Regions from separate parts of the Roseovarius sp. B08 genome, predicted to be linked through region 1. Evidence: riboswitches for the same ligand, from Rfam matches in the RefSeq annotation. Region 1 holds a riboswitch; each other region holds the start of a gene.
What was found. Region 1 has a riboswitch for cobalamin ahead of ACSQ76_RS08485 (hypothetical protein). Riboswitches for the same ligand answer to the same signal wherever they lie in the genome.

Region 1 (7,885 bases):
CCGTCCGGGCTGCTGGCCCGCTCGGTCACGCCCATCATCCTTGGCAGGCTCGGCCCGTGAATATCGGCGTCGAGCAGGCCCACGCGCCGCCCCGCCCGCGCCAACGCCACCGCTAGGTTCGACGCCATGGTCGACTTGCCCACGCCCCCCTTGCCGGACGCCACCGCAAGAATCGACTTTACCCCGCCCGGCCGGATCGAGGCGCTGCCGCCTTCGGGATGCCGCCCGACCTTCAGCGTGGGCGCGGGGGCCTCGGCCGCCTCCGCCGTCAGCGCAACCTGAGCCGAACGCACCCCCTCGACGGAAAGCGCCGCGCGCTCGGCGGCGGCCCTCAGCGGCTCCATCTGGCGGGCCATTTCGGCACTCGGCGCCTCCAGCACGAATCGCACTTCGCCGTTTTCAATGCGCATCGCACGCACCATGTCACGGGATATGACATTGCCACCGTCCGGAAGTTCCAGCCGTTCCAGCTGCGTACGCACATTGTCGAGTATTTCTGTCATGCCCGGTCTCCATGCATTCTCGACACCGAAAGTGGCATTTTTGAACGCGGGCACAACCCCCGTCTCAAACCCGCACAAAAATCCATCAAACAGATGAAAATAAAAGTAAAAATTATACTATTCCTCTATGCGCTTCCTGCATAGCTGCATTGCAGCAAAATCCATTGTGCAGGCGCAGCATATCGCTATCTTTAACCCAACAGCGAACGAGACGGCCACCGCGCCAAACGCTCGCTAAAACAATCAGGTGCCGCTCCTCCCGTTTGGTACCTGTTCGGGATACCGCCTCTCCTCCCTTGTGCGGTCCCGGCAATACCCGGGCTCGATACGAGCCCTACTGAACGAACGGTCCCTTCCTCCTCCCTGGGACCCGACGTAAAGAACGGCGGCGCCTCTCCTCCTCCCTGGCGTCGCCGTTTTTTCTTTCCCCCAACACGATCCTCCACATCGCCGGTCGTTAACCGCCTTCGCCCCGGACAAGCCCTGCCTCGCCAAGCCGCAGAGCCAGCCGGTCTGGTGATGTCAGTGCACCATTCGGCCCGCCCGCCCGCGCCGCCAGCGGGTCATCGGCGCGGCCTGCCCCGCCTCTTCCAGCACATCCACGAACGCACGCGCCGCCGCGCTGCCGGCGTTTTGCACGGCCGGCTCGGACAAGGCCTCGTGCACCACCCGGGCTGTCACGGCACCCGGATAGGCAAATACCCATTCCAGAAACCCCAGCCGCGCAATTGCCTCGGCCTCGGCGCCCGTGGCACCGCTGCGTTCCAGTCCATCCATGATCGGTGTCAGGCTCATCTTTTCTGCTCTTCCTCCGGCCACACCCCGGGCCGGCATGGGGCGAAGGAAAGCCGTGCGAGGACCGGTCTTTCCCGGTCCACCGCCCGCACCGCCCCCCCGCGGTTCGACGTCATACCCAAAGGCTGGTTTCCGGGCTTGGCGGGGGTGCGGATACGCGCGCCTTCCCGGGGCGTCGCGCCCCAGTGGCCATCTGCGGTATCCCCCATCCTTACCGTTGCGGGGGCAGCGCCGGACTTGCACCGGCTTCCCAATTCTCCGCGACCTGCGCGGCACCTTCGGGAGTCTCAATGTGCCGCCAACCGAACGCTGACGCAACCCGCGATTGCGACCTTGAACGTCCCGGCGCCGACATCTGCCTCAGGCCAAAACGTCCGCCCACTCGGGATGTCTGCGAAACTGCGCCGCGGCAAAGGGACAAAGCGGCGTTATCTTCTTGCCCGCCGCACGGGCATCCTCCACCGCCCGTGTCACCAGCGCCACTCCCACCCCCTGGCCGCGATAGGCCTCCGGCACGCCGGTGTGGTCGATGATGATGGCGTTGCTCCCAAGCTTGGAATAGGTCAGTTCGGCCTCCGGTCCATCGTCGATCCGGGTCACGTAGCGCCCCTTGCTCTCTTCGTCTTCATGGTCGATCTGCATGTGTATCTCCTGTGGCTGAGCACAGGATGCCGCACCGCGGCACAAAGGTCCACGATGTTGCGCATCACAGCCCGACCTCCCCCCGAACGAAAAGCGGCGCCCGCAACGGGCGCCGCTCAAAGCCGGTCCTGTGAACGGATCACTCCGCCGCAAGCTGGTCCATCACCGCGTCGCTGGCCTCGAAATTCGTCGTGACGTTCTGCACGTCGTCATCGTCTTCCAGCGCGTCGATCAGCTTCATCAGCTTCTGCATGCCTTCCAGGTCGAGTTCGGTCGTGGTCGTCGGACGCCAGGCCAGCTTGGTCTCCTCGCTCTCGCCCAGCTCCGCCTCCAGCGCGGTCGAGACATCGTTCAGGTCCGTGTCCGCACACCAGATCACATGCCCGTCCTCGCCCGATTCCACGTCCTCGGCCCCGGCCTCGATCGCGGCCATCATCACCGTGTCGCCGTCACCCGCATCCGGAGGGTAGGTCACCTGCCCCTTGCGCTCGAACATGAACCCGACAGAGCCCGTCTCACCCAGGTTCCCGCCATGCTTGGTAAAGGTCGAACGCACCGTGCTGGCGGTCCGGTTGCGGTTGTCGGTCATCGCCTCGACGATCACCGCCACGCCGTTGGGCCCATAGCCCTCGTACCGGATTTCCTCGTAATCCTCGCCCTCGCCCGCGACCGATTTCTTGATCGCCCGGTCGATATTGTCGTTGGGCATCGACTGCGACTTGGCCTGCTTGACCGCCAGCCGCAAACGCGGGTTCTTGTCGGGGTCCGGATCGCCCATCTTGGCGGCGATCGTGATCTCTTTCGACAGCTTGGAAAAGAGCTTCGCCCGCTGGGCATCCTGACGGCCCTTGCGGTGCTGGATATTGGCCCATTTTGAGTGGCCGGCCATGACATGCCTCCGATGACATTCGTGAAGTTCACGCCTCTATAAATCAGGCGCAGGCCCCTGTGCAATCCCGCCAATCGCCTGTTGCGCGCCGACGTCTTGACGGTACGCTGTCCGGCACAAGGCGCGGCCCGCGCCGCCGCACAAGACAGGCAGCGCTCATGACCCAGGACCAGATCATCCTCTTCACCCTCTTCGGCGGCGTCTTCGCGCTCCTGCTCTGGGGGCGCTACCGCTATGATATCGTGGCCTTCGGGGCGCTGCTGATCGGCGTGGTGGTGGGGGTGGTGCCGGTCGACGCTGCCTTCTCCGGCTTCGGCCACCCAGCGACAATCATCGTGGCGCTGGTCCTGGTTGTCTCGGCGGGGCTGGTGCGCTCCGGCGCGGTCTTCCTCATCACCCGCACGCTGGTCGACAGCTCGCGCAGCCTTGGCGCGCACATCACCATAATGGGCGGCATCGGCGGCGTGCTCTCGGCCTTCATGAACAATGTCGCCGCCCTCGCTCTGCTGATGCCAGTCGACGTGCAGACCGCCCGCAAGGCGAAACGCTCTCCGGGTCTCAGCCTCATGCCCCTGTCGTTCGCCACCATCCTTGGCGGCATGGCCACGCTGATCGGCACACCACCGAACATCATCATCGCCGGCATCCGGGAGGACGCATTGGGTACACCTTTCTCGATGTTCGATTTCGCCCCGGTCGGCGCCGTCACCGCGCTTGCAGGTCTCGTCTTCGTCGCCGTCATTGGCTGGCGGCTCATACCGGCTCGCGACGACAGCGCCCTACACGCCGCCGAATTGGCCGATTACCTCGCCGAATTGACGATCCCCGAGGACAGCGCCCAGATCGGCAAACGCCTCGCCGAACTTCAGGAGGATGCCGACAGCAACGACGTCGCCCTTCTCGGCCTGGTCCGCGACGGCAAACGACGTTATGGCCGGGCACGCAACACCATCCTGCAGGCCGGCGACGCGCTGGTGATCGAGGCCACCCCCGACGCGCTCGACGAGTTTCGCTCCGCGCTCTCGCTCGCCTTTTCGGACTCCACGCGCGAGGACAAGCTCCGCGCTGCCGGTGAAGGGCTCGACATGATCGAGGTCGTGGTACCCCGCGACGCCCGCATCGCCGGTCGCACGGCACAGTCCGTGGGCCTCAACTGGCGTCAACGGTCGGTGCTGATGGGCATTTCCCGTCGCGGCCGCCAGATTCGCGATCAGGTCCGCAAGACCACGATCCAGCCGGGCGATATCCTGCTTCTGCTGGTGCCGCATGAAACCGGCTCGGACGTGACCGAGTGGCTTGGCTGCCTGCCGCTGGCCGAGCGGGGCCTGAAAGTCACGCAGGACCGCAAGACGTGGGCCGCCATCGGCCTCTTCGCCGCGGCCGTCGCCGCAGCCAGCTTCGGGCTCATCTACCTGCCCATCGCGCTGGGACTTGTTGTCATGGCCTACGTGCTGACCCGCATCGTGCCACCCTCGGAACTCTATACACATATCGAATGGCCGGTCGTGGTGCTGCTCGGCTCGATGATCCCCCTCGGTGCCGCGCTGGAAGAGGCCGGCGGCACCGCCCTTATCGCCGGCGCGCTCGTGGACCTGACCCAGGGGCTGCCCGCCTGGGCGATCCTGACCGTGCTGATGGTGGTCACGATGACCCTCTCGGACGTGCTCAACAACACCGCTACCACCATCGTCGCGGCGCCGGTGGGCATCCAGATGGCAAACGCGCTGGACGTTTCGCCCGACCCGTTCCTGATGGCTGTCGCGGTGGCGGCTTCCTCGGCCTTCCTCACGCCCATAGGGCACAAGAACAACACGCTGATCCTCGGCCCCGGCGGCTATGCCTTCGGCGATTACTGGCGCATGGGCCTGCCCTTGGAGATCATCGTGGTCGCCGTGTCCGTCCCGGCGATCCTGGTCTTCTGGCCGCTCTGAACGGTGCGCCTCAGCGGCAGTGCCGCGCGATCTCGCGCTCGCGCAGGCCGGTCTCGACCAGCAGGCACTTGTCCCGCGCAGCATAGTAATAGCCTTGCGCGTACCACATCACCGCATCGGGCTCGCTGCCGTCCGAGACCAGCCACGCACCGCGCAGGTACTTCACCGCATATTTCAAGTTTGTCTCGGGATTCAGCAGGTCGTTCGCCTGCCCCTGGAACCCCATGCCCCGCGCCGTGGCAGGCAGGATCTGCATCATTCCCCAGTAGGGTCCATTGCGGGCCTTGGGACGGTAGTCACTCTCGCGCTGCACCACCCGGTGCACCAGCGACCTCGGAACCTCGTAGTCATCGGCATACTGGTTGATCAAGGCCCGGATCTGCGGCGTCTCGTTGGGGTAAAGCGGTGGGTTGTGCCGCGTCGGCGGCTCCGGAGCCTCCTTTGCACTGCACCCCGCCACCATGCAAATCAGCATCAAGGTCATTATACGCCGCATCACGGTATCCCTCGTTGTTTCGAGGTTTTTTCCCCAAGCCGCCAATTCAGGCAAGCGTCTTGGCATCCGACGCGCGAAAATCCGCCCGAAACCGCGTTCGCCCCGCAAAATTTCGCGCCTTGCATCTTGACGCAGGGGAAGTCTCATCCGATCTTCGCCGCATCCGGGTGCGAGGCTCCGCCCGGCGGCTACAAGGCGCGGGGTCGCGCCAAGAGTGCTTTCCTCCCCTGGATATACAGACATGCGCATCATCATCGCAACGGCCCTCGCCGCGTTCGCGGCCCTTCCCGCCTTCGCCGACCAGACCCAAGGCAACGTGGTCTCCTTCGACCGCGACACCGGCGTTCTCGTCCTCTCCGACAAGACGGTGTGGTACATTCCCGGCGACATCGCTCTGCCCACCGACCTCGCCGCTGGCGACCGGCTTCAGTTCGACTACGACACCGCCGGCGAGGATGGCCTGACCAAGATCCACGCGGTCACACGCGTCGCCATGGCCGCGACGCAAGGCACGCGCGGCGGCAGCTGAGAGCTTGGCCGCGTTGCGATAGGCGGGCGGGGCCTTTCCGCCCCGTCACCTTACCGAGTGGCCGGAGGCGATCGTGCTGCAGGGCAAGTGCCGATCGCGGCAACCGAAGAACACGGCAAGACCCGTTTGGCGCGCCGCGCCAACGGTCCTGTCGACCGCCGCAACCTGCAGCCTGCGGGAGAAATCCTGCCGGCTTTCACATTCTCCAAAAATATTCGGAATTCTGACGCCACCTCACAGCGGCCAGATGAACGGGATCAGCGCACTGGCCAACAGACCCACGCTCAGGTTCAGCGGCACGCCCACCTTCAGAAAATCGGTAAACTTGTATCCCCCTGGGCCGTAGACCAGCGTGTTGGTCTGGTACCCGATGGGCGTGGCAAAGCTGGCCGAAGCCGCAACCATCACCGCCACCACCAGCGCCCGGGCGTCGATCCCCATCGCATCCGCCAGCCCGATGGCAATGGGCGTCACCACCACGGCGACCGCGTTGTTGCTCACCAGCTCCGTCAGGATCGAGGTCAGAAGATAGATCGCCCAGACGATCAGGAACGGCGGCAAGGCGGACAGCGCCGGCGCCACCGCGTTCACGATCAGCCGCACCGCGCCAGACGCATCCAGCGCCGCCCCGATGGCCAGCATCGAGAAGATCAGCGCCAGCAGCCGCCCATCGACAAAGGAAAACGCCTCCTCCGCGTCGATGCAGCGCGACAACAGCACCACCGCCAGCGCGATCACCGTCAGCGCCAGGATCGGTGCCACGCCCATCGCCGCCAGGATCACGATCCCCGCCATCGCCGCCAGCGCCACCGGCGCGTGGCCGCGCCGGAATGCCTTGGCCGAGGGCTGGCTGACGTCCACCAGGTCCATCTCGCCCGCCAGCCGCTTGATATCCTCCGGCGCGCCTTCCAGCAGCAGCGTATCGCCCACCCGCACGATCAGGTCATCGAGCTGCCGGCCGATATTCTGGTTCCGCCGATGCACCGCCAGCGGATAAACCCCGAACCGCCGACGCAGGCGCAACGAGCCCAGGCTCCGCCCCACCATCTTGCAGCCCGGCGTGATCAGCACTTCCACCGTCGTCGTCTCCACCTGTGACACCTGGTCGACGCGCTTCAGTTCCTTGTTGCGTTGCAGGCTCAGAAGCTCGGTCATCTGGGTGCGCAGTACCACCCGGTCGCCCACCTGCAACTCGACCCCTGCAGGTTGCGCCGCAGCGAGATGTCGCCGCGCACCACGTCCACCAGCCGCACGCCTTCCCGCTTGAAGAGCTGCACACCGGTCACCTCGCGGCCGATCAGGTTGCTGTCGGGCGGGATCACCGCCTCGGTAAAGAACTTCATCTTCGAGCGGTCCGACAGCATGTCCGCCATGCTCTCGCGCTCCGGCAACAGACGCGGCGCGATGAAATAAAGGTAGAACGCCCCCCAGGCCACAAGGCACAGCGCCAGCGGCGTCACCTCGAAAATCCCGAACGGTGCCATCCCCTGCGCCCGCGCCACCCCGTCGACCAGCAGGTTCGTCGAGGTTCCGATCAGCGTCAGCGTGCCGCCCAAAATTGCAGCGTAACTCAACGGAATCAACATCTTCGAGGCAGTTACCCCCAGGGTCCGCGCCAGTTGCACGAAAATCGGGATCATTACCACCACCACTGGCGTGTTGTTCATGAAGGCCGAGCCGAATACGACAAAGGCCATCAGCATCCCGATCGCCAGCTTCGGGTTCACCTTGGCCTGCCGGTCCGCCACCGTGGTGAACGCCTCCAGCGCCCCGGTGCGCACCAGCGCTCCCATCACCACGAACATCCCCGCGATGGTCCAGGGCGCGGGGTTCGACAGCACTTCAAGGCCCGCGCCGTAGGGCAGCACCCCCAGCGCCAGCAGCACGGCCGCCCCGCTCAGCGCCACCACCTCGGTGGGATAGGTCTCCCGGATGAACAGCACGAACATCACCGCGACCACACCGAGGGCCACCCAAGGCTGGGCGCCCTGCGAAAGTTCCATGAATTGCATCAGCTCTGCCTGTCCCGATCCGATGTCATGCCGTGTCCGGCATTCTCATCTATCACGCGCCCCGGCACAAGAACCCGCGCCGCCCGGG
Region 2 (7,885 bases), 1.9 Mb from region 1:
GACGTGCTTCAGGTCCACCTGTCGCCCGCCTTGAAGCAATACATAGTAGCGCTGGTCATGGCGACGCGCCGCGCGAACGAGACCATTGACGTGACCGACCGGATCCGCCACGCGGTCAGCCCGCGCGGCACGCTTGCCCTGGCGTCGAGCGCCCGTGCCCGTGCCTGGCTGCACGGTCGCGACTATGCGGTGCCCGAAGACGTCGCGGCCCTGGCGCCCGATGTGCTCTGCCACCGCATGGCGCCGACATGGCGGGCACAGGCCGAAGGCCACACGGCCCGCACGATCCTTTCCGAGATCCTCGCCGGTGTGGCGCCGCTATGAGCCTGCCCCGAGCATCGGGGGCGGAGGTCTCACTCGACCGTCTCGTCGCGATCGGCGGCCTCGTCGCGGGCAAACACCCGCCCGGTCTCTCCCACGGGCTCGCGGGTGGTCTCTCCGGTCCGCGCCGCGGCGAGGGCGGCGATCTCTTCGACCTGCGCCCGTTTCAGGACGGTGACGACCTGCGCCGGATCGATCCGGCCGCCACGGCGCGCAGCGGGCGGCCCCAGGTTCGCAGCCGCCACGAGGAAGTGGAGCACACCCTGCTTCTGGTCGCCGATTTTCGCCCGCCAATGCTCTGGGGCACCCGCGGGCGTTTCCGCTCGGTCGCCGCCGCAGAGGCGCTGGCGGTGGAGGGCTGGCGCGCGGTGCTGGCCGGCGGGCGCGTGGGCGCGATGATCGTCACCGGCAGCGCCATCGAGATGCTGGCCCCGCGCCCGCGCGAAACGGCAATGCTGCGCGCAGCGGGCGCGTTCTCATGCGCCCATGCCGCCGCACTCGATGCGCCGGAGGCCGGCTATGACAGCCTCGCGGTGCTCCTCGAGGCAATCTCCGCCCGTGCAGCGCCCGGCACGGCTGTAAAGATCGCAACCGGGCTTGACGCGCCCGGCGCGGATTTCGGCAGGGCGGCGGCGGCCCTGATGCAGAAATGCCCGCTCGAACTCCTGCTGATCCGCGACAGCGTGGAGGCCACACCACCAACCGGGCGCTTTGCGGCACTTATCTGCGGGCGCATCACCCGCGGCCGGTTCGGCACCTCCGTCTCAGCCGACCACCTTGCAGCCCGGTGCATCCCCCACCGGATCGTAAACGCGGCAGACCCGGTACTTCCGGAGGCCGCATGACACCCGAGGACCTGACCGCCCACTTAGCCGATGTCCGCATACCCGAAAGCTTTGCCCGCTTCGGCCTTCAGGACGCGATGGCGGCTGCGGCCCTCGGTCTGGTTGCGGGGCTTTTGATTGCACGGATCGCCCGGTTCGCAACGGTGCGCAAGACACGACCGGCCGAGGCCGCCCGCGCCGCCATCGCCGGTTTGTCCGGTGCCGCACCGCAGGCCCGGCTTGCAGGTCTCACGCAGCTCCTGCTGGACCATGGCGGCACGCCTCCCGACGGGCTGGGCCAGGCGCTCTATAACCCGCGCCGCCGGTTCGACCCGGCCCCGCTGGAAGCCGCCATCATCGCCGCCGCGAAAGGCCCGCGCCAATGAGTTTCGCAGCCCCCTGGGCGGCGCTGCTGCTGGTGCTGCCACTTCTGCTGTTTCGCATTCTGCCAAAGCGCCGGATCGCGGAAGGTGCGATAAGCCTGCCACCGGCCATCGCAGAGACATTCCGGCCCACCGACACGTCTCCGGCTCGGCGCCATGCGCACACAACCCTGCTGATCCTCGCTTGGGTCTTGCTGGTCGCCGCCCTGACCGGCCCGCGCGTGGAGTGCATTCTCGATGTTGTGCCGGCCTCGGGGCGCGATATCGTCCTTGCGCTCGACCTTTCCGGCTCGATGGAGCGTGAGGACTTCGCCCTGAACGGCGCGCAGGTGTCACGCCTGGCAGCGGTGCAGGACGTGGGCGCCCGCTTTGTCCGCGGCCGCACGGGTGACCGTGTCGGGTTGGTCGTCTTCGGCGACCGGGCCTATGTGGCGGCGGCCCTGACACATGATGTGTCCGCCGTCGCACAGGTGATCGAAACTGCCCAGATCGGGGTTTCGGGCAAGGCCACGGCCATCGCCGACGGTCTTGGCCTCGCGCTTCGACGCCTGCGCGAGCGCGAGGCCGAAAGCCGCGTCATCGTGCTGCTGTCGGACGGGCAGGACACGACCGGCGCGGTCGATCCCGTTGCCGCCGCCACCACCGCCAAGACGCTGGGCGTACGGGTCTATACCATCGCGCTCGGTCCCGCCGACCTCGAGACCGCCCCGGAGACGCGCGACGCGGTGGACAGCGAAACATTGCGCCTCATTGCCGCGGCCGCAGATGGCAAAACCTTCCGCGTGCGCAGCACCGAGGACCTCCTGGCGGTGACCGAAGCCATCGACCGGCTTGAACCGAGCCTGGCCGACTCGCCGCCGGTTCGGGGCTGGCAGGAATATTGGCCATGGCTGGCCAGCGCGGCACTCGCGTTGCTGGCCACGGCGCTCGGGCTGCAGGCGCGGGAGGCGGCATGACGGACGGCTGGGAGTTCGTGCTGCTGCGCCCGCTGTGGCTGATCGGCATTCCGCTGGCCTTGCTGGCCGGCGGCGCCGTCGCCTGGGCCGCCCGCGGGCTGGATCGGTGGCGCCGGGTGATCGACCCCGAACTGCTCTCGGCGCTGCGCAAGCGGGGGCATGTATCGGACGGGCGCCGCACTATCGACCCGTGGTTGCTGGCCATGGCAGGCGGGCTGACCGCCTTGGCACTGGCCGGCCCTGCCACGCGAGACCCGGACGCGCCGGTGCTGCGAAACCTCGACGCTGTGATGATCCTGATGGACCTTTCGCCCTCGGTCACCGAGGGCGGCGGGTTCGACGACGCGCAGGCCGCCGTATCGCGCCTGATCGACCGTCACGGCACGCGGCCCGTCGCCATGGCCGTCTATTCCGCCGAAAGTTTCCTGGTCAGCGTACCGACCGAGGATCCGGCCGCCCTGCAAACGGTCATCGCCGTGGCCGACAGCCAGACGATGCCGGTCGGCGGCAGCCGTCCCGACCGCGCACTCGACCTCGCTCGCCAGACCCTGACCGACGCCGCGGCGGCGTATCCGGATGTCGTGCTGGTCTCCGACGGCGGCGGTGCCGGCCCCGAGGCGCTGGACCGTGCCCGCCAGATGGCCGCCGAGGGAATACGCGTCTCGGCCGTCTTCGTCCCGCCTGACGAGCCACCCTACGGGATGCCGCCGCCTGATCGCGACGGGTTGGCCGCCATCGTTTCGGCGGGCGGCGGCATGATCGCGGACGCCACAGATATCGCCACCGTCGAAAAGATCCTGTCCGAGCGTCAGGGAGCAGTCGCGTCGGACTCCACCCTGCGAAACCTGCGCTACGCCGATCAGGGCCGGTGGCTGCTGGCCTTCGCGTTGCTGCCACTGGCTTTCCTCTTGCGCAGAAGGGATGAAGCATGAGCCGCGGTTCGCTGTCGATCCTTGCCGCCGCTTTGTTCTGCGCCATCGCAGCGGGCCCCGAGGCCTGGGCAAAGCTGATCTGTCGCGCGGGCCATCCCGCGCTTGCCCTGCCCCTGATCGAAAACCCCGGCGCGCGCGGCGCGGCACTCTTCCAGGCCGGACGCTATGCCGAGGCCGACGCCGTTTTCGCCCAGATCGGCCGCAGCGCCACCTACAACCGGGGCATGACCCTGGCCGCGACAGGCGACTACAGCCTGTCGGTCGCCTATTTTGATGCCGTGCTCTTCGCCGACCGCTACGATGCCGACGCGCAGCACAACCGCCGGGTCGTTGCGGCCCTGATCGAGCCCGTGATCGGCGAAGCGCGCGGTCACGGACGCATCGAGACGATCCTGTCCCAAGGCGGCGTCGAAACCGCGGCCTTCGATCCCGACGCCCCCGCGCGGCCCATTCAGGCGGCGGAACGCGACCCAAAGCGTGCCAGCCTGAAACGCTCGGTCACCGGCGAGCGGACGGCGGCGGCGGATATGGGCTGGCTCGATTCGCTGGCCGATGCGCCTGGGGCCTATCTCAAGGGCCGCATCGCCGCCGAGATGGAACGCCGGCGCAAGGACGGCGAGGCCCATCGAGAGGAGCCCAGCCGATGGTGAGAATCCTGGTACTCCTGCTGTTGCTCGCCACCCCCTGGCCGCACAGGAGCACGAGACGCTGAGCCTCGAACTGGTGCTCGACCCACGCGACGAAGCCCCGATGGAGGGCGAGATGATCCTTGCCACCATCCGCGGGATCTATCGCGAGACCATCACCAACGAGGAATTGAAGCTGCGCAGCATGACAGATTTCGATTGGACGCGGCTGGGCCAGGACGAATGGACCGACCAGCGCGTCGACGGGCGCATGTCGCGGGTGTTCGAGCGGCGGATCGCGTTCTTTCCCAAGCGCGCCGGAACGCTGGAGCTCCTGCCTATCGTGCATGAACTGGAGGTCCCCGGCGACAGCGGACAACGCGAAACCGTGCTTGTCCGATCCGAACCGGTGCGCATCGAGGTGGTTGAAAAACCCGCAGGCGCCGAAGAGACATGGTTCCCCGTCCGCGCGCTGGAAGTCTCAGACACGTGGGACGCCGACGCGGCGCAGCTAGAGGACGGACAAGGCGTAACGCGCCGGGTCGTGCTCCGCGCGCTCGGCGCCACGCCCGAGATGATGCCACAACAACCCGCCTTGCGCGAGCCGTGGCTGATCACCTTCACCCCGCCGGAGGAGCGCGACTTCCAGGTCACCTCGCAGGGTCCTGTCACGACCCTGGTCTGGGTCTGGAAACTGCGCCCCATCACCGGAGAGCCCGGCGTGCTGCCAGAGGTCACGATTCCCTATTTCGACACGGAGGCCCGCACGGCGCGTGTCGCGAAACTGCCCGCGGCACCCATCGGCTATGCAAACTTTGGCGACAACGCCGCGGCCGGCTGGCGCAAGGACATCGGCGTCGGCCAAGCGCACATCGCGGTTTTTTCCGGGGCCACGATGATCGTTGTCCTGTTGGCGCTCCGAGGCCGGTCGGGGGCGTCATCCGCCACCCTCGCCCTGCGCCGCAAGTTGCATTTGAAGAAACAGCTGCGCCGACTGCGGAAATACGCCGCGACCGAAGATATTCCGCGGTTTCGCGCCCTTGCGGCCCACCTTCTGTCCAGCGAAACCGTAACGCCGTTGACGAGGGATCACATCGCCCTGCGCCCGGTTGATATCTTTCTGTTCGGCAGCAAGAGTGCACACCCTGCCCTGGATCTCAGGTCGGTTCTGCGCGACATCGAGGAAAGATTGCGTACCTCTTCCCGCCACGTCGGCATGTAAAAGTTTCCAGTCTTCAAGTTTTATCTTTTCTCGAACCTTTCCATCCTTTACGCATCGACTCACTTCGGTTCCCGGTGGTTTGCCGGCGGGATAATAGGGAATGCGGTGCGACGCCCAAGGCGTCCATTCCGCAACTGCCCCCGCAACTGTAGGCGGAGAGCGAAGCCGGACCATGTCACTGTCATGCTGTGCATGATGGGAAGACCCGGCCAAGTGTTGACCCGCAAGTCAGGAGACCTGCCGAGGTGATCACCCTGTCCAAACGCGGGGCGCGTTTCGACAACGGACTTTCCGTAGCGGTGACGTCATCACCGTCTGCGGAGTCACCCCTCCAAAGGCCAAACCAACAGCCATCGCGTCAAGCGAGATCCGGAGGGGCATGCCATGTCACGCTCATTCAAAGCCGCACTTGCGGCATCCACTGCCCTTTTCACCCAGCCCGCCATTGCGCAGGACACGCCCTATGACCTCGGGACGATCTTTGTCTCCGGCGGCCTGACCCCGATCGAAGGCAGCGCCTACGGCCGCGCCGGGACGGTTCTGACCGAACAGGATATCGAGGATCGCGGCTCAAGATACGCCGTCGATCTCATCCGCTCACTGCCGGGCGTTTCCGTCTCGCGGACCGGCCCCGCCGGCGGCCTGACCCAGGTCCGTATGCGCGGCCACGAGGGCAACCACACGCTGGTCATCATTGATGGCGTCAAGGTGGCCTCGCCCAGCCAGGGCGAATACGATTTCAGTGGCCTTCTCAGCGCCGATATCGAGCGCATCGAGGTCCTGCGCGGGCCACAATCCTCGCTTTACGGCTCGAACGCCATCGGCGGCGTGATCTCGATCACCACCAAGCGCGCGACCGAGCCGGGTTTCAGCGGGCAGGCCGGGTTCGAGATCGGCACCGACGAAACGACGCAAGTCAGCCTGGCCTTGCGGCAACGCACGGACAAACTGGCGCTCAGCTTTTCCGCGACGCGCCGGGATACCGGCGGCTATGACGTGTCCGGCCTGAACGGCGAGGACGACGGCGATCTCAATGAAACCTACAACCTCAACGTTCAGTATTACGCGACCGAGACGCTGACCTTCGGCGGCACGCTGCGGCACGTGAAAAGCGACTCGGACCTTGACGGTCAGATCTACACGGCGCTCACACCTGCCGGACAGATCCTCGTCGATGACCTTTCCGGTTCTGACGTCTCTGAAACCTTCGGTTCGATCTACGCCGTGCTCGACACGTTCGGCGGACGTTTCCGGAACCGCCTCGACCTGTCCTTCGCGGACATCCAGACCGATCATTTCAACGGCACCGGCGCGCAGTCGGGCGACACGACAGAGACACGGCACAAGATCAGCTACAAGGGCAGCGTCGCGCTGGATGGCGGCACGGTCGATACCGCCCGTCACATCCTGACCCTCGGCGCCGAGTGGGAGCGGGAGACCTTCGTCAACAACAACCCCGCCTTCGTCTTCGCACCCAGCCAGCTGATCAAGCAGACGCGCGAGCAGACCGCTCTCGTGGCGGAATACCAGGGCAACCTGACCGACAGTCTTGATGTGCAGGCCAGCGTGCGGCATGATTTCAATGACGAGTTCGAGGATTTCGCGACCTACGCCGTCGGTGTGTCATACATGTTGCCCAACCGGACCACGCGACTGCATGCTTCCTACGGCACCGGCGTCCAGAACCCCACCATGTTCGAACAGTTCGGCTTTTCCAACAACTTCATCGGCAACCCCAACCTGGAACCCGAGCAGAGCGAAGGCTGGGATATCGGCGTCGAGCAACAGTTCCTGGGCGGCCGTGGCCTTATCGACGTCACCTATTTCGATGACGAGCTGACCAACGAGATCTCGTCCACCGTCGATCCGGGAACCGGTAGCCTGACTCCTTTCAACCAGGCCGGCAAAAGTGACCGCCGGGGCGTGGAAATCGGTGCGACCTGGCAGGTCAACGCGCGGCTCGACCTCGGGCTGAACTATACGTGGCTGGATGCCGAGAACCCCAACGGCAGCACCGAGGTTCGCCGCCCGGAACACGAGGTGCTCTTGCAGCTTGGCTACGATTTCCCGGATGACCGCACGCGCTTCAGCATGGACGTGCAGCACGTGGCGAACAATGTCGACTCGTTCTTCCCGCCATTTCCCAACCCATCCGTAGCGGTGACCCTGCCCGATTACACGCTTGTCAATGTCGGCCTGCGGCACCAAGTGACCGACAGCGTCGAGATCTATGGCCGGATCGAGAACCTGACCGACGAAAAATACCAGGAGGTCCTCGGCTTCGAGACCCCCGGCCGCACGGCGTTCGTCGGTCTGACGGCGACCTTCTGAGATGAAGTCGCGGCGCCTGCCCAAGGCTCTTGCCGGACTGACCCTCGCAGCCTTGCTGTGCGGGGCCAGTCCGGTCGTGGCCGAGGCGCCGCGCCGCGTCGTCTCCATGAACCTCTGCACCGATCAGCTGGCCATGATGCTGGCAGAGCCTGGTCAGCTGCATTCGGTGACCTATATCGCGGCGGACGCCCGCTCCTCGGCCATGGCAGAGGAGGCACAAGAGTACGTCATAAATCACGGTCTCGCCGAAGAGGTCTACCTGATGCAGCCTGACCTGGTGATCGCGGGTG
Region 3 (7,885 bases), 1.9 Mb from region 1:
GAAAACGTCAGATCCAGCCCCACGTGGTGCGCGTCGACCTGGGCCAGGCTCTTGTCGCCCCCCATGACCGTCTCGATGTCCAGCAGTCCCAGCCCCTGCGTGTCCCCGGGCGGCCCCTCAATCCCGTCAGGGTCAGAGACCATGCGGCCCAGCATCTGGTAGCCGCCGCAGATACCCAGCACGCGGCCACCCCTCCTGTGATGCGCCAGAAGGTCGATGTCCCATCCCTGCCGGCGCAGAAATTCCAGATCGCCACGCGTCGATTTCGAGCCCGGAATGATCACCAGATCGGCGTCGCACGGCAGCACTTGTCCCGGTTGCAGCATCGTGACACGCACGCCCGGCTCCTGCGTCAACGGGTCCAGATCGTCGAAATTCGCGATCCGCGACAGTTGCAGGCAGACGATATGAAACGCGCCCTGGATCGGGCTGTCGGCAATATCCAGCGCGTCCTCCGCCGGCAGCCGCCACGCCTCGGGAAACCACGGCGCCACGCCATAGCCGCGCCACCCCGTGCGCGCCTCGATTTCCCTGTAACCATCCTCGAACAGCGCCGGATCACCGCGGAACTTGTTGATCAGAAACCCCCGATGCGCGCCGCATCCGCCTCCGGCAAAACCGCCTGCGTGCCTATGATCTGCGCGATGACGCCGCCGCGGTCGATATCGCCACACAGGACCACGGGCACGTCCGCCGCCTCGGCAAACCCCATATTCGCGATGTCGCCCTTGCGCAGGTTGATCTCGGCGGGCGAGCCTGCGCCCTCGACGATCACGAGGTCATGCTGTGCGCTGAGCCGGGCAAAGCTGTTCTGCACCGCCGCCATCAGCGTCGGCTTCAGCCTGGAATACTCCACCGCCTTCGCCGTGGTCAGACGCTTGCCCTGCACGATCACCTGTGCGCCCACATCCGTTTCCGGCTTCAGCAGAACCGGGTTCATGTCGGTGTGCAGCGCCACCCCGCAGGCCATAGCCTGCAACGCCTGCGCGCGCCCGATCTCGCCGCCATCATCCGTCACGGCGGCGTTGTTCGACATGTTCTGCGGCTTGAACGGCGCCACGCTCAAGCCCCGCTGCCGCGCCGCCCGGCACAGGCCCGCCACCAGCATCGACTTGCCGACATTCGACCCCGTGCCCTGGATCATTATCGCAGGCATGGCCGGCCCCTGTCACATGGTATCGCCGCCGGGCACTTCCCTCCGCCGGCCACGACCAAACGCATCAGAACTCCACGCCTTTCTGGGCCTTGATCCCGTCCCGGAAGGGGTGCTTGACCATGTTCATCTCGGTCACGAGGTCGGCGGCCTCGATCAGTTCGGGCTTGGCGTTGCGCCCCGTCAGGCAGACATGCGTCATCGCCGGTTTCTCGTGCAGCAGGAAATCCACGACCTCGTCGATATCGATATAGTCATAGCGCAGCGCGATGTTGATCTCGTCCAGCAGCACGAACTTCATCTCGGGGTCGCGAATCTGCTCTTTCGCGATGCGCCAGCCATTCTGCGCCGCGGCAATGTCGCGCTCCCGGTCCTGCGTCTCCCAGGTGAACCCCTCGCCCGAAATGAAGAAGCGGCATTCGTCCGCGAACCGATTGCGCAACATCTCGGCCTCGCCGGTCACCCAGTTGCCCTTGATGAACTGCACCACCGCGCAGGGCATCCCGTGCGCGATGCAACGCAGAATCATCCCGAATCCAGAAGACGACTTGCCCTTGCCCGGCCCGGTATGGACCATGATCAGGCCTTTCTCCTCGGTCTTGTCCGCCATCATGCGGTCGCGCGCGGCCTTTATCTTCTTCATCTTCTCGTTGTGGCGGGCGGTCTTTTCCGCGTCAGACGGGTCGGACATGGGACGTCTCCTTGACACAAGGTGGGTTTTCGCAGCATGTCGCACCGTGTTGGTGCCTGTGTAAACAGGTGAAAAGGGAATGTGCAGCGCAACGCGCCAGGCACAGCCGCCCCCGCGACCGTGAACCGGGAAGGTTTCCACCGCCACTGGCGCAATGCCGGGAAGGCCGGAAACCGTGGGCCGAAAAGCCCGAAACCGCAAGCCGGGAGACCTGCCAACCAGAAGGAAAAAACGGACCGGACGGGGTGTGCCGGGCTCGGATGGGTGGCCACGCGCCACTCCCGCGCGCACCCCTGATACTGGAGGATACATGAGCACGCCCATCGAGCTGCTGATCTGCATCAAGTGCCGCAAGGGGCAGGAGCTCCCCGAGGACGAGCGCCGCCCCGGCCAGCGCCTCTATGAGGAGGTCACGGCGCGTGCGCTGCCCGACGGCGTCACCGTGACACCTGTCGAATGCCTGCAAAACTGCGACGCGGGCTGCACCGCCGCCATGCGCGGCGGCGAACGCTGGACGTATCTGTACGGAAATCTCGACGAAACGTCGCATCCCGACATGCTGCTGGAAGGCGCGGTCCTCTATCAACAGACCGAGGACGGGCTGATCCCGTGGCGCCAGCGCCCCGAACACTTCAAGCGCAACTGCGTTGCGCGCATCCCACCCCTGACCGCAAAGGCTGACCAATGACCGATCTCGCGAAACTTCCCGTCACCGTCATCACGGGCTTTCTGGGCTCCGGCAAGACGACGCTGGTGCGCCACCTGATGCAGAACCCCGGCGGCCGTCGCCTGGCCGTGGTGGTCAACGAATTCGGCGATGTCGGCGTCGACGGCGACATCCTGAAAAGCTGCGCCATCCCCGATTGCCCGGCGGAAAACATCATGGAACTGGCCAATGGCTGCATCTGCTGCACCGTGGCCGACGATTTTATCCCCACGATCGAAGCGCTCATGGCGCTCGATCCGCGCCCCGATCACATCCTGATCGAAACCAGCGGGCTGGCCCTGCCCAAGCCTCTGCTCAAGGCATTCGACTGGCCCGATATCCGTTCCAAGATCACCGTCGACGGTGTCATCGCCCTCGCCGATGCCGAGGCCGTCGCCGCAGGCCGTTTTGCCCCCGATGTGGCCCGGGTCGACGCCCAGCGCCTCGCAGATGACAGCATCGACCACGAAACCCCGCTCTCGGAAGTGTTCGAGGACCAGATTTCCTGCGCCGACATCATCCTGCTGACCAAGCCCGACCTTGCCGGCCCCGACGGCGTGGCGCGCGCCAAGGAGGTCATCGCCGCCGAGGCCCCCCGCCCGCTGCCCGTGGTCGAGGTTGCCGAAGGCGTCGTCGATCCGCGCGTGATCCTCGGGCTGGAAGCCGCAGCAGAAGACGACATGGACGGACGGCCCAGCCACCACGACGACCATGACGATCACGAGCATGACGATTTCGAATCCGTCGTCATCGACATCCCGGAACTGAGCGATCCCGCCGATCTGGTCAGCCGCATCGAAGACTTGGCCAACAGCCAGAACATCCTGCGCGTCAAGGGCTATGCCAGCGTCGCCGGCAAGCCGATGCGCCTTCTGGTGCAGGCCGTGGGCGCGCGCGTGCGCCATCAATACGACCGCCCGTGGAAACCGGACGAGGCCCGCCGCGGGCGTCTCGTGGTCATCGCCGAGCATGACGACGTGAATGTCGACGCGATCCGCGCCGTGCTGGCGCCGGCCGAGGCGGCCGAGTAACCGATGCACGTCGTCTTCCGCGAAAGTCACGGTCTGGAAGAAACCGACACCCCGACCGACCTGGGCCAAAGCCCGGCGGACCTGGTGGTGCTGTCGTTTTCCGACAGCGACCTTGGCGCCTTCGCGGAAGGCTGGCATCGGCGGCGCGACGGCCTGCCCGGCCTGCGTCTGGCAAACCTCACCGCGCTGCGGCACCCGCTGTCGGTCGACACCTATGTCGAACAGACGCTGACCGGCGCCAAGGGCATCCTGATCCGGCTCATCGGCGGGGTGCCCTACTGGGAATATGGGCTGCAGCAGGTCCTGGCCCTGGCGCAGGAGAAAGGCATCGCGCTCGCCGTCCTGCCCGCCGACGGCCGGCCCGACCCCCGGCTCGACGCCTATTCCACCCTGCCCGTCTCGACCCTGCGAAGGCTGGCAGAGCTTTGCGACAACGGCGGCAGCATCGCGGCACAGGCCGCCCTGCAACAACTGTCGCTGGCCGCGGGCCTATACGCCGCGCCGGTGCGCGGGGCCAAGGTGCTGCCCATGGTGGGCGCCTGGACGCCCGAGCACGGTGCCTGCTGCCCGCTCGTCGACCTGCCCGTCACCCAGACCCGCATCCTGATCGTCTTCTACCGCTCCTACGTGGTGGCCGCCGACCTCGCCCCGATCGAGGCACTGATGCGGGCCTTCCAGGCGCGGGGCCACCACGTTCGCGCGCTCTTCACCCCGTCGCTCAAGGCCCCCGAGGCAGCGGGCTGGCTGCGCCGGCAGGTGCAGGCCTACGCCCCCCACGCCATCGTCAACGCCACTGCGTTTTCCGGCAAGGGCGACGACGGCACCTCGCCGCTCGACGCGGGAGGCGTGCCGGTCTTTCAGGCCGCGCTGGCAACCTCCACCCGCGACGCCTGGGACGGCTCCGAACGCGGCCTGTCGCCCGCTGACCTTGCCATGCATGTCGTCCTGCCCGAGGTCGACGGCCGCCTGACCGGCGGCACGATCTCGTTCAAGGAACCGGGCACGCGCGATCCGGACCTCGAATTCTCCCGCTTTGCACACCGGGCCGAGCCGGACCTGACCGCCGCACTCGTGGCCCGCGTGCAAGGCTGGCTCGACCTCGCCGCCACGCCCGCCGCGTCGCGTCATCCGGCGATTATCCTCTCCACCTATCCCGGCAAGGATTGGCAGATGGGCCACGCCGTGGGCCTCGACGCCCCCGCCTCGGCCCGCGCCATCCTGTCGGACCTGCGCGACGCGGGCTACACGCTGGACGCGACACCGGCGGCACTGGAAGACCGCCTGCTGGCGCGCGACATGCGCCTGCCGCTTGCGGACTACAAGACGCTGCTGGCGCGGCTCCCGGCCCCTCTGCGCGAGGACCTCTACCTTGCCTGGGGCCGTCCCGAGGACGACGCCGACGCGCAGGACGGGGAATTCCGTTTCGCCGCCCTGCGCCTCGGCAACGCCATCGTCGCGCTGCAACCCGAACGCGGCACGCCCAAGGCCCGCGACGACGACTACCACGACCTGTCCCGCGTGCCCCGCCACGCCTATGTCGCCTTCTACCTCTGGCTTCAGACCCAGGCCGACGCACTCATCCATATCGGCGCGCATGGCACGCTTGAATGGCTGCCGGGCAAGGCCGTCGCCCTGTCCCCCGCCTGCTGGCCCGAGGCGCTGACCGGCGCGCTGCCCGTCATCTACCCTTTCATCGTCAACGACCCCGGCGAGGCCGCGCAGGCCAAGCGCCGCATCGGTGCGGTGACTCTTGGCCACGTGCCCCCGCCGATGCAGGCCAGCGCAGCGCCCGACCGCCTGTCGACGCTGGAATCGCTGCTTGACGAGTTCTCCACCGCCGACGGGCTCGACCCCGCCGCCGCGACCGCCTGCAGGCCGATATCCGCGCCGAGGCGCAGGCGCTCGGTGTCGAGGACGACCTGGGCCTCGACCGCGCCACATCGACCGCCGATGCGATCACCCGCATCGACCGTTTTGTGTGCGACATCAAGGAAAGCATGTTTGGCGACGGCCTGCACATCTGGGGCCGACCGGATACCGACGCGGAACCGATGCAAAACAGCGCCTTGGCCGAGCGGCAATCCCTGCTCGACGCGCTCGACGGACGCCGCATCGCGGCGGGCCCCTCCGGCTCGCCCTATCGCGGCCGCGACGACGTGCTGCCCACCGGGCGCAACCTCTTCACCACCGATCCCCGCTCTGTTCCCACGCGGGCCGCACACGCCCAGGGCGTCAGGCTGGCCGAGGAACTGATCCGCCGCCACCTGCAGGAAGAAGGCGACTGGCCCCGCGGCCTGATCGTCGATCTCTGGGGCTCCGCCACCATGCGCACGGCGGGCGAGGAATTCGCCATGGCCCTGCATTTGTTGGGCGTCAAGCCGGTCTGGGACAAGGGCTCGGCACGGGTCTCAGGGCTGGAGGTTCTGCCCATCGCCGAACTCGACCGCCCCCGCATCGACGTCACCCTGCGCGTCTCGGGCCTTTTCCGCGACGTGTTCCCGACCCTCTCGGGCCTCTTCTCTCAAGCCGTGCGCGCCCTCGAACAACGCGACGAAGCCCCCGACTGGAACCCCTATGCCGGTCACGCCTCGGGCGCGCGCGTCTATGGCCCCGCCCCCGGCAGCTTCGGCCTCGGCATGGGCGCCGCACCCGAAACCTACACTCCGGAGGCCCGCAGCCAGGCGGGCGAGGCCTGGCTCTCCGCCTCCGCCTGGGCGCTCGACGGCGACGAGGCCACGCGCGACGATGCCGGCATCCGCGCCCGGGTCGAAAACGCCGACAGCTTCGTCCACCTTCAGGACCTGCCCGAAACCGACCTTCTGCTGGCCGCCGACTATGCCACGCACGAGGCCGGGTTTGCCGCCGCGCAATCTGTCACCGGCGGGCACGCCGCGCTTTACCATCTCGACAACACCGATCCCAAGCGCCCGCGCGCCCGCACCCTGCCCGAGGAAATCGCACGCGTGGTCCATGCCCGTGCCACCAACCCCGGCTGGATCGCGGGCATGAAGCGGCATGGCTTCCGGGGCGCCGCCGAGATCGCCGCCACGCTCGACCACATGGCCGCCTTCGCCCATCTCGCGCAGGTCGTCGGCCCGCATCTCTTTGACGCCTACCACGACGCGACGCTGGGCGACCCCGACACCGATGCCTTTTTGCGCGAGGCCAACCCCGAAGCGTATGCCGCCATGCAGGACCGGTTCCGCGCCTTGCTAGATGCCGGCCTTTGGCAGACCCGCCGCAACGCCATCCTGGCCGGGCTGGAAGACAGCGCATGAACGGTGCCGCGCCCCCGATCGTCAAGGGCTGGTGCCCCGGCGCGCACCGCCCGATGATGTCGGGCGACGGGCTGGTCGTGCGCGTGCGGCCCTTCCGGGGGGAGCTGACCAAGGCGCAGGTTCTGGCCCTGTGCGACCTGTCGCGGCGCTACGGCAACGGCGTGATCGACCTCACCTCACGGGCCAACCTGCAACTGCGCGGCGTCACCGAGGCCGACCATCCCGCCCTGCTTGCCGCCCTCGACACGCTTGGCCTGATAGATGCCGACCCCGCCATCGAGGGTCATCGCAACATCCTTGTCCCGGCCCGGCGCGATGCGGGCGGGCTGACCGACCGGCTCTATGACCGGGTCCTCGCCACCCTTCCTGACCTGCCCGACCTGCCTCAGAAGATGGGCTTTGCCATCGACACCGGGCCAGCGGCATGTCTGGTCGACGGCTCGGCGGATTTCCGGTTCGAGCGGGACGCCTCCGGCGCGCTGCTCCTGCGCGCCGACGGCGCCGCCAAGGCCCGCCCCGTGACAGAGGCCTCGGCCACTTCCGCCCTTCTGGACCTCGCCCACTGGTTCACCGAGACCGGCGGCCACGCGTCGGGCCGCATGGCGCGGCATCTGGCGACGCACCCCTTCCACAAGATTGGACTGTCGCAGAACCGCGCATGCAGTCCGCCCCAAGCAATCCCGGCCCCGTACCCGACGGTTTCATTCTCGGCGCACCTTTCGGCAAAATGTCCGCCACCGATCTACAGACCCTGCTGGAAACCACCGGCGCATCGCACATGCGCCTGATGCTGAACCGTCTCTTCCTGCTGGTGGACGGCACGCCCGGTGACACGCCCTTCGTCACCCAACCCGGCAATCCGCTCATGTCCGCCCACGCCTGTCCCGGCGCGCCTTTCTGCCCGCAGGCGACCGTTTCCACCATGGACATCGCCCGCGATCTGGCTCCCCGCGTTTCCGGCACCTTGCACGTCTCCGGCTGCGCCAAGGGCTGCGCCCTTCCCCGCGCCGCAGACACCACCCTGAC
Region 4 (7,550 bases), 1.9 Mb from region 1:
ATGTGCGGTTGACCTCGATCACCGAGAGCGGGCCGTCCGGGCCACAGCGCAGGCGCGTTACCGACAGGTGCGCCACCTCGAATGCCAGCCCGCCGGGGGCGTGCCCGGTCACGAAGCCGAGCGCGGCGCGGATCACGCCGGCATGAACGACCAGCGCTACCGGACCGTGCGCGGCGGCATGGCGCCCATGCTCGATCAGGGCGGGGATCACGCGCGCGCAGAGGTCGTTGAAACTCTCGCCGCGTGGCGATCGGTGCGCTGCCAGGGCCGCGCTGTCCAGAACGCCGATGTCGGGTAGCTGATCCAGGCCGAGGCCGTCATGCGTGCCGAAATCCTGCTCCCAAAGGCGCGCGTCCTGCTCGAAGGGTCCGAAAATCGCTTCGGCGGTCTGGCGGCAGCGTTGCGCCGGGCTGCTGATGACCCGCGTGACGGAGGTCAGCCGCCGTCTGAGCGCCGCGACCGCGGTGTCGTCGAGGATGGCCGCGACATCGGTTCGGCCATAGAGGCGGCCGGGATCGGCCACGGGGGCGTGACGGATCAGGACAAGCTCTGGCCGGGGGGGCGCAACGGGTTCCAGGATGTCGCCTTTCAGCTTTCTTTTTTCTCGAAAAGTGCTTTCCCACGCTGCAATGAAAAAGTCGATACTCATCACCGGGGGCGCGCGTTCGGGCAAGTCCGCACTGGCCGAGCGGATGGCTTTGCAGCCCGCCGGCCGGGCGATTTATGTCGCCACCGCGCGTCTGCACGCCGGCGACGACGAGATGGCCGACCGGGTGGCGAAACACAAGGCGCGGCGCGGCGCGGCGTGGGAGGATGTGCATGCGCCGACCGATCTGGCCGGGGCGCTGCGGGATACCGATGGCACGCTGCCGCGCTTGGTCGATTGCCTGACGCTGTGGCTGACGAACCTTATCCTGGATGACAGTGACTGGCGGGCCGAGACCGCCAGGTTGGTCGAGACTCTGGCGGGACAGGCCGCGCCGGTGATCCTTGTCACCAACGAGGTGGGGCAGGGGATCGTGCCGGAAAACAAAATGGCCCGGCTGTTCCGCGATGCGGCGGGGCATGTGAACCAATCCGTTGCCGCCGCCTGTGACGAGGTGTGGCTGACCGTGGCGGGCTATCCGATGAAGGTGAAGCCGAATGACCATTCTTTCTGACGTCTCGTCGCTGGATCAAGTTGCGGGACTCGCCGGGTCTTTGCCCGTATCCGATACCGACGCCGCCGAGGCGGCGCTGGCGCGTCAGAACAGCCTGACCAAGCCGCCGGGCGCCTTGGGGCGGCTGGAGGAGCTGGCGATCTTCATGGCGGGGTGGCAAGGCACGGAACGGCCCGCCATCGCCAGCGCGCAGGCCCTGGTCTTTGCCGGCAATCACGGCGTCTGCGCGCAGGGGTCAACCCGTTCCCGCAGGACGTGACGGCGCAGATGGTGGCGAATTTCGAGCATGGCGGCGCGGCGATCAACCAGTTGTGCCGGGCGAACGGGGCCGATCTGTCGGTGATTGCGCTGGAGCTGGACCGGCCGACCGCGGATATCACCGCCGGGCCGGCCATGTCGGAAGCCGAAACGCTGGACGCCATGCGCCGAGGGGCTGCGGCCGTCGATCCTGGGGTCAGCGTTCTGATCCTCGGCGAAATGGGCATCGGAAACTCGACCATTGCCGCCGCAATGGCCAGGGGCGCCTTCGGCGGAGACGCGGCGCATTGGGTCGGCAAGGGGACGGGATCGGATGACGCCGGGGTCATCCGCAAGATCGACGTGGTGACACGCGCCTGCGCGCGTCATTTGGATGCCGGCGGGCTGGACATCCTTGCCCGGCTTGGCGGGCGCGAGCAGGCGGCGATCTGCGGCGCCGTGCTGGAAGCGCGGGCGCGGGGCATTCCGGTCATCCTTGACGGGTTCATCTGCACGGCCGCGACCGTGCCGCTTTTTGCCGCCGACCGGCGGTTCCTGGACCATTGCCTTGTCGGGCATGTCAGCCGTGAGCCGGGCCATGCGCGGCTATTGTCGGAACTGGGAATGCGGCCGATCCTGTCGCTGGACATGGCGCTGGGCGAAGGGTCGGGCGCGGCGATCGCGCTGGGCGTGTTGCGCGCGGCGCTGGCCTGTCACGACGGGATGGCGACCTTTGCCGAGGCCGGGGTGTCCGGTCAATGACCCTGCGTGCGCGCGTTGCCGAGCTTCAACTGGCGGTGATGCTGCTGACCCGGCTTCCGGCGGGGCGGATCGGTGACGACCCGCCGACGATGCTGGCCGCGCGGTGGGCGTTCGTGCCGGTGGGGGCGCTTGTCGGCGCCGTGACGTGGCTGATTTTCAGTCTGGCGGAGGTGGTCGGCGCGTCCGAGCAGATTTCGGCCCTCCTGGCGTTGGGAGGACTGGCGCTTGTCACCGGGGCGCTGCATTTTGACGGGCTGGCGGATTTTGCCGATGGGCATGGCGGCGGGCGCGACAAGGCGCACGCGCTGGAGATCATGCGCGACAGCCGCATCGGCAGTTACGGCGTGGTTGCAGTGGGGGTGATCGCGGCCCTGTGGGCGGTGTCGGTGGCGGACGCCGATCCCGGCTGTTGGGCGTTCGTCGGCGCGGCCATGCTGAGCCGCGCAGCCATGGTGGCGGTGCAGGAGAGCCTGGCGCCGGCCCGCGCGGATGGTCTGGGGCGCAGCGCGGCGGGGCGCAGCAAGGCCGCGCGCGGGGTTCTGGCGGTTGTGGCAGTCGTGGCGCTGGTGGTTTCGCCCTGGGCGCTGCTGGGCTGTGCGCTGGTGACTTTTACCATCGGCTGGCTGGCGTGGCGCAAGATCGGCGGGCAGACCGGCGACGTTCTGGGGGCTGTGCAACTGGTCTCGGAAACCGCGATCTGGGTGGCGCTGGCGTGCCTTTGACGGCCCTTTGGCCGGGCTGTCAGTCCTGCCAGCCCTCGTGCATGATCAGGTCATCGAGCGAAATCCGCTGCCGCCACCCCTTGGCTGCCAGTTCGGGCTGGTCGTAGAGCTGATCGACATACCCCACGCAGAGATAGGCCACCAGCTCGACATGCTCGGGGATGCCGAGCAGGGCGGCGATTTCGCGGTGATCGAAAATGCTGACCCATCCGACGCCGATCCCTTCGGCGCGGGCCGCGAGCCAGAGGTTCTGCACCGCGCAGACGGTCGAATAGAGGTCCATGTCGCGGTTATGCGTCCGGCCCAGGACCACCTTGCCGCCGCGAGTGCGGTCGCACGTGACCACGATATTGAGCGGCGCCTTGGTGATTCCTTCCAGCTTCAGCGACCGGTAGGTGGACTGCCGGTCGTCAGAAAACATGGCGGCGGCTTCCTCGTTGGCGCGGCTGAAGACGCGCTGCACCTCGGCCCGGCGCTCGGGGTCGCGGATCAGCAGGAAGTTCCACGGCTGCATGAAGCCGACGGACGGCGCGGCATGGGCCGCTTCGAGAACCCGGCGCAGGGCGTCCTCGTCGATCGGGTCGGGCAGGAACTCGTTCCGCACGTCGCGGCGCGCGGCGATGATGTCATAGAGGCTCTGCCTTTCCTGCGAGGAAAAGATGCGTGCCGGGCTTGGCCTGGGTTGATCCGCCATGAGGGGCCTCTGCGATAGATGCGGCGAGTTTCGGGCGACCCTTTCGGAGGGCGATATCGTGTGAAAAGCGTCGGCAAGCGGCTTTGCTTTGGCTTCCGGCGCGGCGGTTGTCATGTCTATGTCAGAGTGGGGCGGGACTTTGCAAGCATGACGCAGATTGGGTGCCCGGGGCCGGCGGGAACCCTGGCCTTGCGGTTCGGTCGCTGGGTTCGAGATTCGCTTATTGTTATGCGTTGTATTGTTGACAGGTCGCAATGCTTGCTAGACTAACGGGAATGATCGGTTCCATTTCCGCACGGGATGGAGAACAGGGAACGCGGTGCGCCGGAAAACATTCGGCAATTCCGTGGCTGTCCCCGCAACTGTAGGCGGCGAATCAGGCTGAATACGTCACTGGAGCAATCCGGGAAGGCCAGCCAGACGATGAAGACCCGCAAGCCAGGAGACCTGCTGATCGCGACTGAAACCACAAGGCCTTCGGGTGTGAAGGCAAAGAGGTAGAATTATGAATGTAGAGACTGCAACAGCCACACAGACGACATCCGCCTCTGCGCTGGTTTCGGCGTTCGCGATTGCCGCGCTGGGCCTTGGTGTGATCTTCGTGGCAGGCCATGTGCAGGCCGGGACGCTTCACGACGCGGCGCATGACGTGCGTCACGCCACCGGCTTCCCCTGCCACTGAACCGATGTTCACGCGTCTGCTGACCAGCGCCCTGTTCGCTGGCGCTGCCGCAGGGTTGATTATCGCCCTGTTGCAGCTCTTTTTCGTGCAGCCGGTCCTGCTTCATGCCGAGCTTTATGAAGGCGGTGATCTGGTGCATTTCGGCACCGACTCGACCGTTTCGGCCACGCCGGAGCTGCCTGGCTTCGATGCCGTGCGGGATGGTTTGAGCATCATCTTCACGATGCTGATCTATTCCGGTTACGCGATGATCCTGGTGGCGCTGATGTCGCTGGCCGAGACCCGTGGTGCGGCGATCAACGCGCGGACGGGCCTGGTCTGGGGTGTTGCCGGGTTCGTGGCGGTGCACCTGGCGCCGGGCTTTACCCTCGCGCCGGAGGTTCCGGGCGTGGCCGCGGCGGATGTCTACGAACGCCAGATATGGTGGTTTGCGACCGTGCTGACGGCAGCGATCGCCATGTGGCTGATCGCGTTCAGCCGGAGCTGGGCCGGGTGGGGTGCCGCCGTGGTGCTGTTGCTGGCGCCGCATGTCATCGGTGCGCCCGAGCCCGAGGTCTTTACCGGGCCCGTTCCGACCGAGATCGGCGCCCTGTTCGCGTCGCGCGCACTTGGGATCGGATTGGCGGCCTGGGTCATGCTGGGGGCTTTCGCGGGTTTCTTCTGGTCGCGCGAAAGCGAAGCGACGGGCCAGGCGCAGACCGTCTGACACCGGCATATCATATCCCGGGCGCGTGCCGTGCGCGCCCGCTTTCTTTTCAAGCCTGAGGTCGGATTCGCCAATGGACCGTTCCATTCCAATGCTTCTGATCGGCCTCGTTTTCGGCGGGGGCATCGGGTTTACGGTCGCCGCGGCGAACGGTGTCGCCCTTGACGGTCATGATCATGGCGACCCGGCCCATCATGGCGGTCATGAGCAGCACGCCGGGGCGGCCATGCACGACCACGGCGACATGTTGTCGGTTCCGGCGGGCGCCGATGCGCCAAAGCTGGAGATCGAGGTGACGCCTGATCCGTCTGCCGGCTGGAACCTGCATATCATGACCGAGAATTTTCGGTTCTCGCCGGAAAATGCCAGCCGCGACCATGTTCCGGGCGAAGGACATGCCCATGTCTATGCCAACGGCGTCAAGCTGGCCCGGGTCTATGGTCCCTGGGTGCATCTGGACACCCTGCCCGAAGGCGAGGTGGAACTGGAGGTGGCGTTGAACAGCAACGACCATCGGCCTTTGGCCGTGGACGGTGCTCCGGTTGCGCAGACCGTCACGCTTGGCAACTGAGCGCGGGGACGCGGCCCACCAGACAGAACCGAAGCCTGCCGCAGGGCTGGGCGTCCTCGATCCAACCGTCCGGGGCGGCGAGGTAGGCGCGCAAGGTTGCGACGATATCCGCAGCGTCCTTCACCGGGTCGACCCCGTTGAAGAAATAGGTGGCCCGGCCCGGGCCCTGCATGGCCATTGAAACCGGGCTGGCGCAGCCGTTCATGCACCCGCGTTCGACGATACTCACCGCGTCTGACAGGCCTGAGGCCGCCAGTTCCTCGTGCAGGGGCGCAAGGTCCAAGGGGCCGCAGTTCTGACAGAAATGGACGGTGGCGGCGGGGTCATCCGGTGTCTTGCATTGCTTACAGGCTTCGATGCATACAGATCCCAGCCTTCAGTGTCCCGGATTTTCCGGGTCGGCATCCGCATCGCCGCGGTCGAAAGCGACCGCCCAAGCGTTCAGCAGGGCGCTGTCGCCGTGCTGGCGGCGCCATTGGCGGATCGCGTTGCGCAGACCGGCCCGGGCCACGCGGGTGTCGGCTTCGACCCAGGTTTCGGGTTCACGTGCCTCGCGGAGCGCGGTCCACACGCGCTGTTTCTGGTCGACGTAGTCCGTTGGGCCCCAATCGGACAGCAGCGCCTGGAAGGCCGCGAATGAAGTCTCGTCAAAGTCCTGGTCCTCGCCGAGGCGTCCCATGACGGGACTGTTCGGGTGAAAGCCGCAGCAGGGTACCCAGCCGTCGGGAATGGGCGTGTTGGCGGAATGGGTCCGGTTGGCACGTAACAGCTTGGGCAGCACATGGGTGTGCGGCCCCTCGGGCGAGGTGCCGCCTGTGTCCGGTCCGCCGATCATCTGGTAGACCTCGACCCGGCCCAGGCGGGTGAGGGCCACGCGATGCGGATGCGCCTTGAGGATCGCACCCATTGCCGGGTTGTCCTGCTCGAATAGCGAGCGACCGGCGTTCGCGCGGAGAGTCTCGAGCAACGCGGGATCGGCTGTGCGGATGCAGAAATCGACCTGCGGCTGGGCGAGGCCCATGTCGAAGATGACCGCCTCTCGGTCTTCCTCGCGGATCGCATCGGTGTCGGGGCCGAGTTCGGTCAGAACCTCGCGCCGGTTCATCGAAGCGACGTCTTCGGGCAGGCAGAGCGAGACCGCCTGCGTCCAGCGGTGGGATTTGGGGCTGAGCGTCTCGTAGGCGACGGGCCGGACGCCCTCCAGCGTGTCGATACGGATGCCGCCGCGCGATGTGACCTGCTGCAATGCCGATGCTTCGGACGCCGGGGGATCGCCCACCACGTGGTGAAATTCTGCAATCGCGCCGAAAGAGCCCATGTTCCAGCCCGCGTTTGGGTCGTTCAGCCCTTCCTTCAGTACCGATTCAAGATGTTGCATCGAACATTTCTCCTCTTGTGGCCAACCATTGGCGTGCGCCGTCCAGAACGGCGGAATAGACGGCGCGGCCCGTGGCTTCGCCGATTTCGGTGTGAAGGCCGGCATAGCGTGCCCGCCCCGGCAGTGCCGCGATGGCAAGGCAATCGGTTCCGGTCCCGGTGGCGCGCCCCGGCGCGAGAGGCATGTCCACGCCCATCACAGCAGCCGTACGCGCCTGAATCGCGATGCTCATGGTCTCGATAAGGGCGGCTTCGGCAAGACGGCGGTTGAGACGGAGTGCTATGTTGATGGTGCCCCAGTGTTCGCCTTCGGGAGCGGTCCTGTGCCCCACGCGCTCGGCATTGCTGAGACCGACGGTCGCGACGGCCTGCGCCTCTGTCGCGCCGGCGGTGGCGACGGCGTGGGTGAAGCTGCGAACATCGCGGGAGGTCAGAAAGGCCACGGCATCCTCGGCGTTTCGCGCGGCAAGCTCGGCTTGCAGCCAATCATGGGCCTCAAGGTCCGGTGTCAGGTCCGCGTCGCGCACTTCGCGCCAGACGATGCATCGCGCCTGAACGAGGCCGGGCCTGTGGACGGCCCAGCTCAGCACCTGCATCTCCTGTCCGAGGTCGAAGTCCAGCCAGGGGCGATGGAGCGAG

Region 2: another riboswitch for cobalamin. It lies ahead of ACSQ76_RS18010 (TonB-dependent receptor plug domain-containing protein); the one in region 1 lies ahead of ACSQ76_RS08485 (hypothetical protein).
Region 3: another riboswitch for cobalamin. It lies ahead of ACSQ76_RS18110 (DUF1636 family protein); the one in region 1 lies ahead of ACSQ76_RS08485 (hypothetical protein).
Region 4: another riboswitch for cobalamin. It lies ahead of ACSQ76_RS18055 (CbtB domain-containing protein); the one in region 1 lies ahead of ACSQ76_RS08485 (hypothetical protein).

What each region holds. Positions count from the first base shown of each region.
Region 1 is NZ_JBPRLW010000001.1:1,663,608-1,671,492, reverse strand. Features, by position in the region: gene ACSQ76_RS08490 (Mrp/NBP35 family ATP-binding protein) at 1-503, opposite strand, end outside; gene ACSQ76_RS08485 (hypothetical protein) at 1,026-1,298, opposite strand; cobalamin riboswitch at 1,405-1,593, opposite strand; gene ACSQ76_RS08480 (GNAT family N-acetyltransferase) at 1,659-1,940, opposite strand; gene ACSQ76_RS08475 (YebC/PmpR family DNA-binding transcriptional regulator) at 2,080-2,829, opposite strand; gene ACSQ76_RS08470 (SLC13 family permease) at 2,988-4,760, shown strand; gene ACSQ76_RS08465 (transglycosylase SLT domain-containing protein) at 4,771-5,256, opposite strand; gene ACSQ76_RS08460 (hypothetical protein) at 5,498-5,785, shown strand; partial or broken gene ACSQ76_RS08455 (SLC13 family permease) at 6,020-7,797, opposite strand; gene ACSQ76_RS08450 (DMT family transporter) at 7,797-7,885, opposite strand, start outside.
Region 2 is NZ_JBPRLW010000001.1:3,536,505-3,544,389, forward strand. Features, by position in the region: gene ACSQ76_RS17975 (AAA family ATPase) at 1-324, shown strand, start outside; gene ACSQ76_RS17980 (DUF58 domain-containing protein) at 321-1,166, shown strand; gene ACSQ76_RS17985 (hypothetical protein) at 1,163-1,531, shown strand; gene ACSQ76_RS17990 (VWA domain-containing protein) at 1,528-2,484, shown strand; gene ACSQ76_RS17995 (vWA domain-containing protein) at 2,481-3,416, shown strand; gene ACSQ76_RS18000 (hypothetical protein) at 3,413-4,066, shown strand; gene ACSQ76_RS18005 (hypothetical protein) at 4,140-5,264, shown strand; cobalamin riboswitch at 5,313-5,523, shown strand; gene ACSQ76_RS18010 (TonB-dependent receptor plug domain-containing protein) at 5,649-7,595, shown strand; gene ACSQ76_RS18015 (ABC transporter substrate-binding protein) at 7,597-7,885, shown strand, end outside.
Region 3 is NZ_JBPRLW010000001.1:3,557,225-3,565,109, forward strand. Features, by position in the region: partial or broken gene ACSQ76_RS18100 (cobyric acid synthase) at 1-1,156, opposite strand, end outside; gene cobO (cob(I)yrinic acid a,c-diamide adenosyltransferase) at 1,221-1,844, opposite strand; cobalamin riboswitch at 1,878-2,077, shown strand; gene ACSQ76_RS18110 (DUF1636 family protein) at 2,155-2,532, shown strand; gene cobW (cobalamin biosynthesis protein CobW) at 2,529-3,581, shown strand; partial or broken gene cobN (cobaltochelatase subunit CobN) at 3,585-6,859, shown strand; gene ACSQ76_RS18125 (hypothetical protein) at 6,856-7,647, shown strand; gene ACSQ76_RS18130 (hypothetical protein) at 7,638-7,885, shown strand, end outside.
Region 4 is NZ_JBPRLW010000001.1:3,546,698-3,554,247, reverse strand. Features, by position in the region: gene ACSQ76_RS18080 (histidine phosphatase family protein) at 1-649, opposite strand, end outside; gene ACSQ76_RS18085 (hypothetical protein) at 1-2, opposite strand, end outside; gene cobU (bifunctional adenosylcobinamide kinase/adenosylcobinamide-phosphate guanylyltransferase) at 630-1,160, shown strand; partial or broken gene cobT (nicotinate-nucleotide--dimethylbenzimidazole phosphoribosyltransferase) at 1,144-2,159, shown strand; gene ACSQ76_RS18065 (adenosylcobinamide-GDP ribazoletransferase) at 2,156-2,881, shown strand; gene bluB (5,6-dimethylbenzimidazole synthase) at 2,901-3,575, opposite strand; cobalamin riboswitch at 3,839-4,044, shown strand; gene ACSQ76_RS18055 (CbtB domain-containing protein) at 4,081-4,257, shown strand; gene ACSQ76_RS18050 (CbtA family protein) at 4,262-4,963, shown strand; gene ACSQ76_RS18045 (hypothetical protein) at 5,037-5,534, shown strand; gene ACSQ76_RS18040 (DUF1636 family protein) at 5,518-5,892, opposite strand; gene ACSQ76_RS18035 (DUF6925 family protein) at 5,911-6,912, opposite strand; gene ACSQ76_RS18030 (adenosylcobinamide amidohydrolase) at 6,899-7,550, opposite strand, start outside.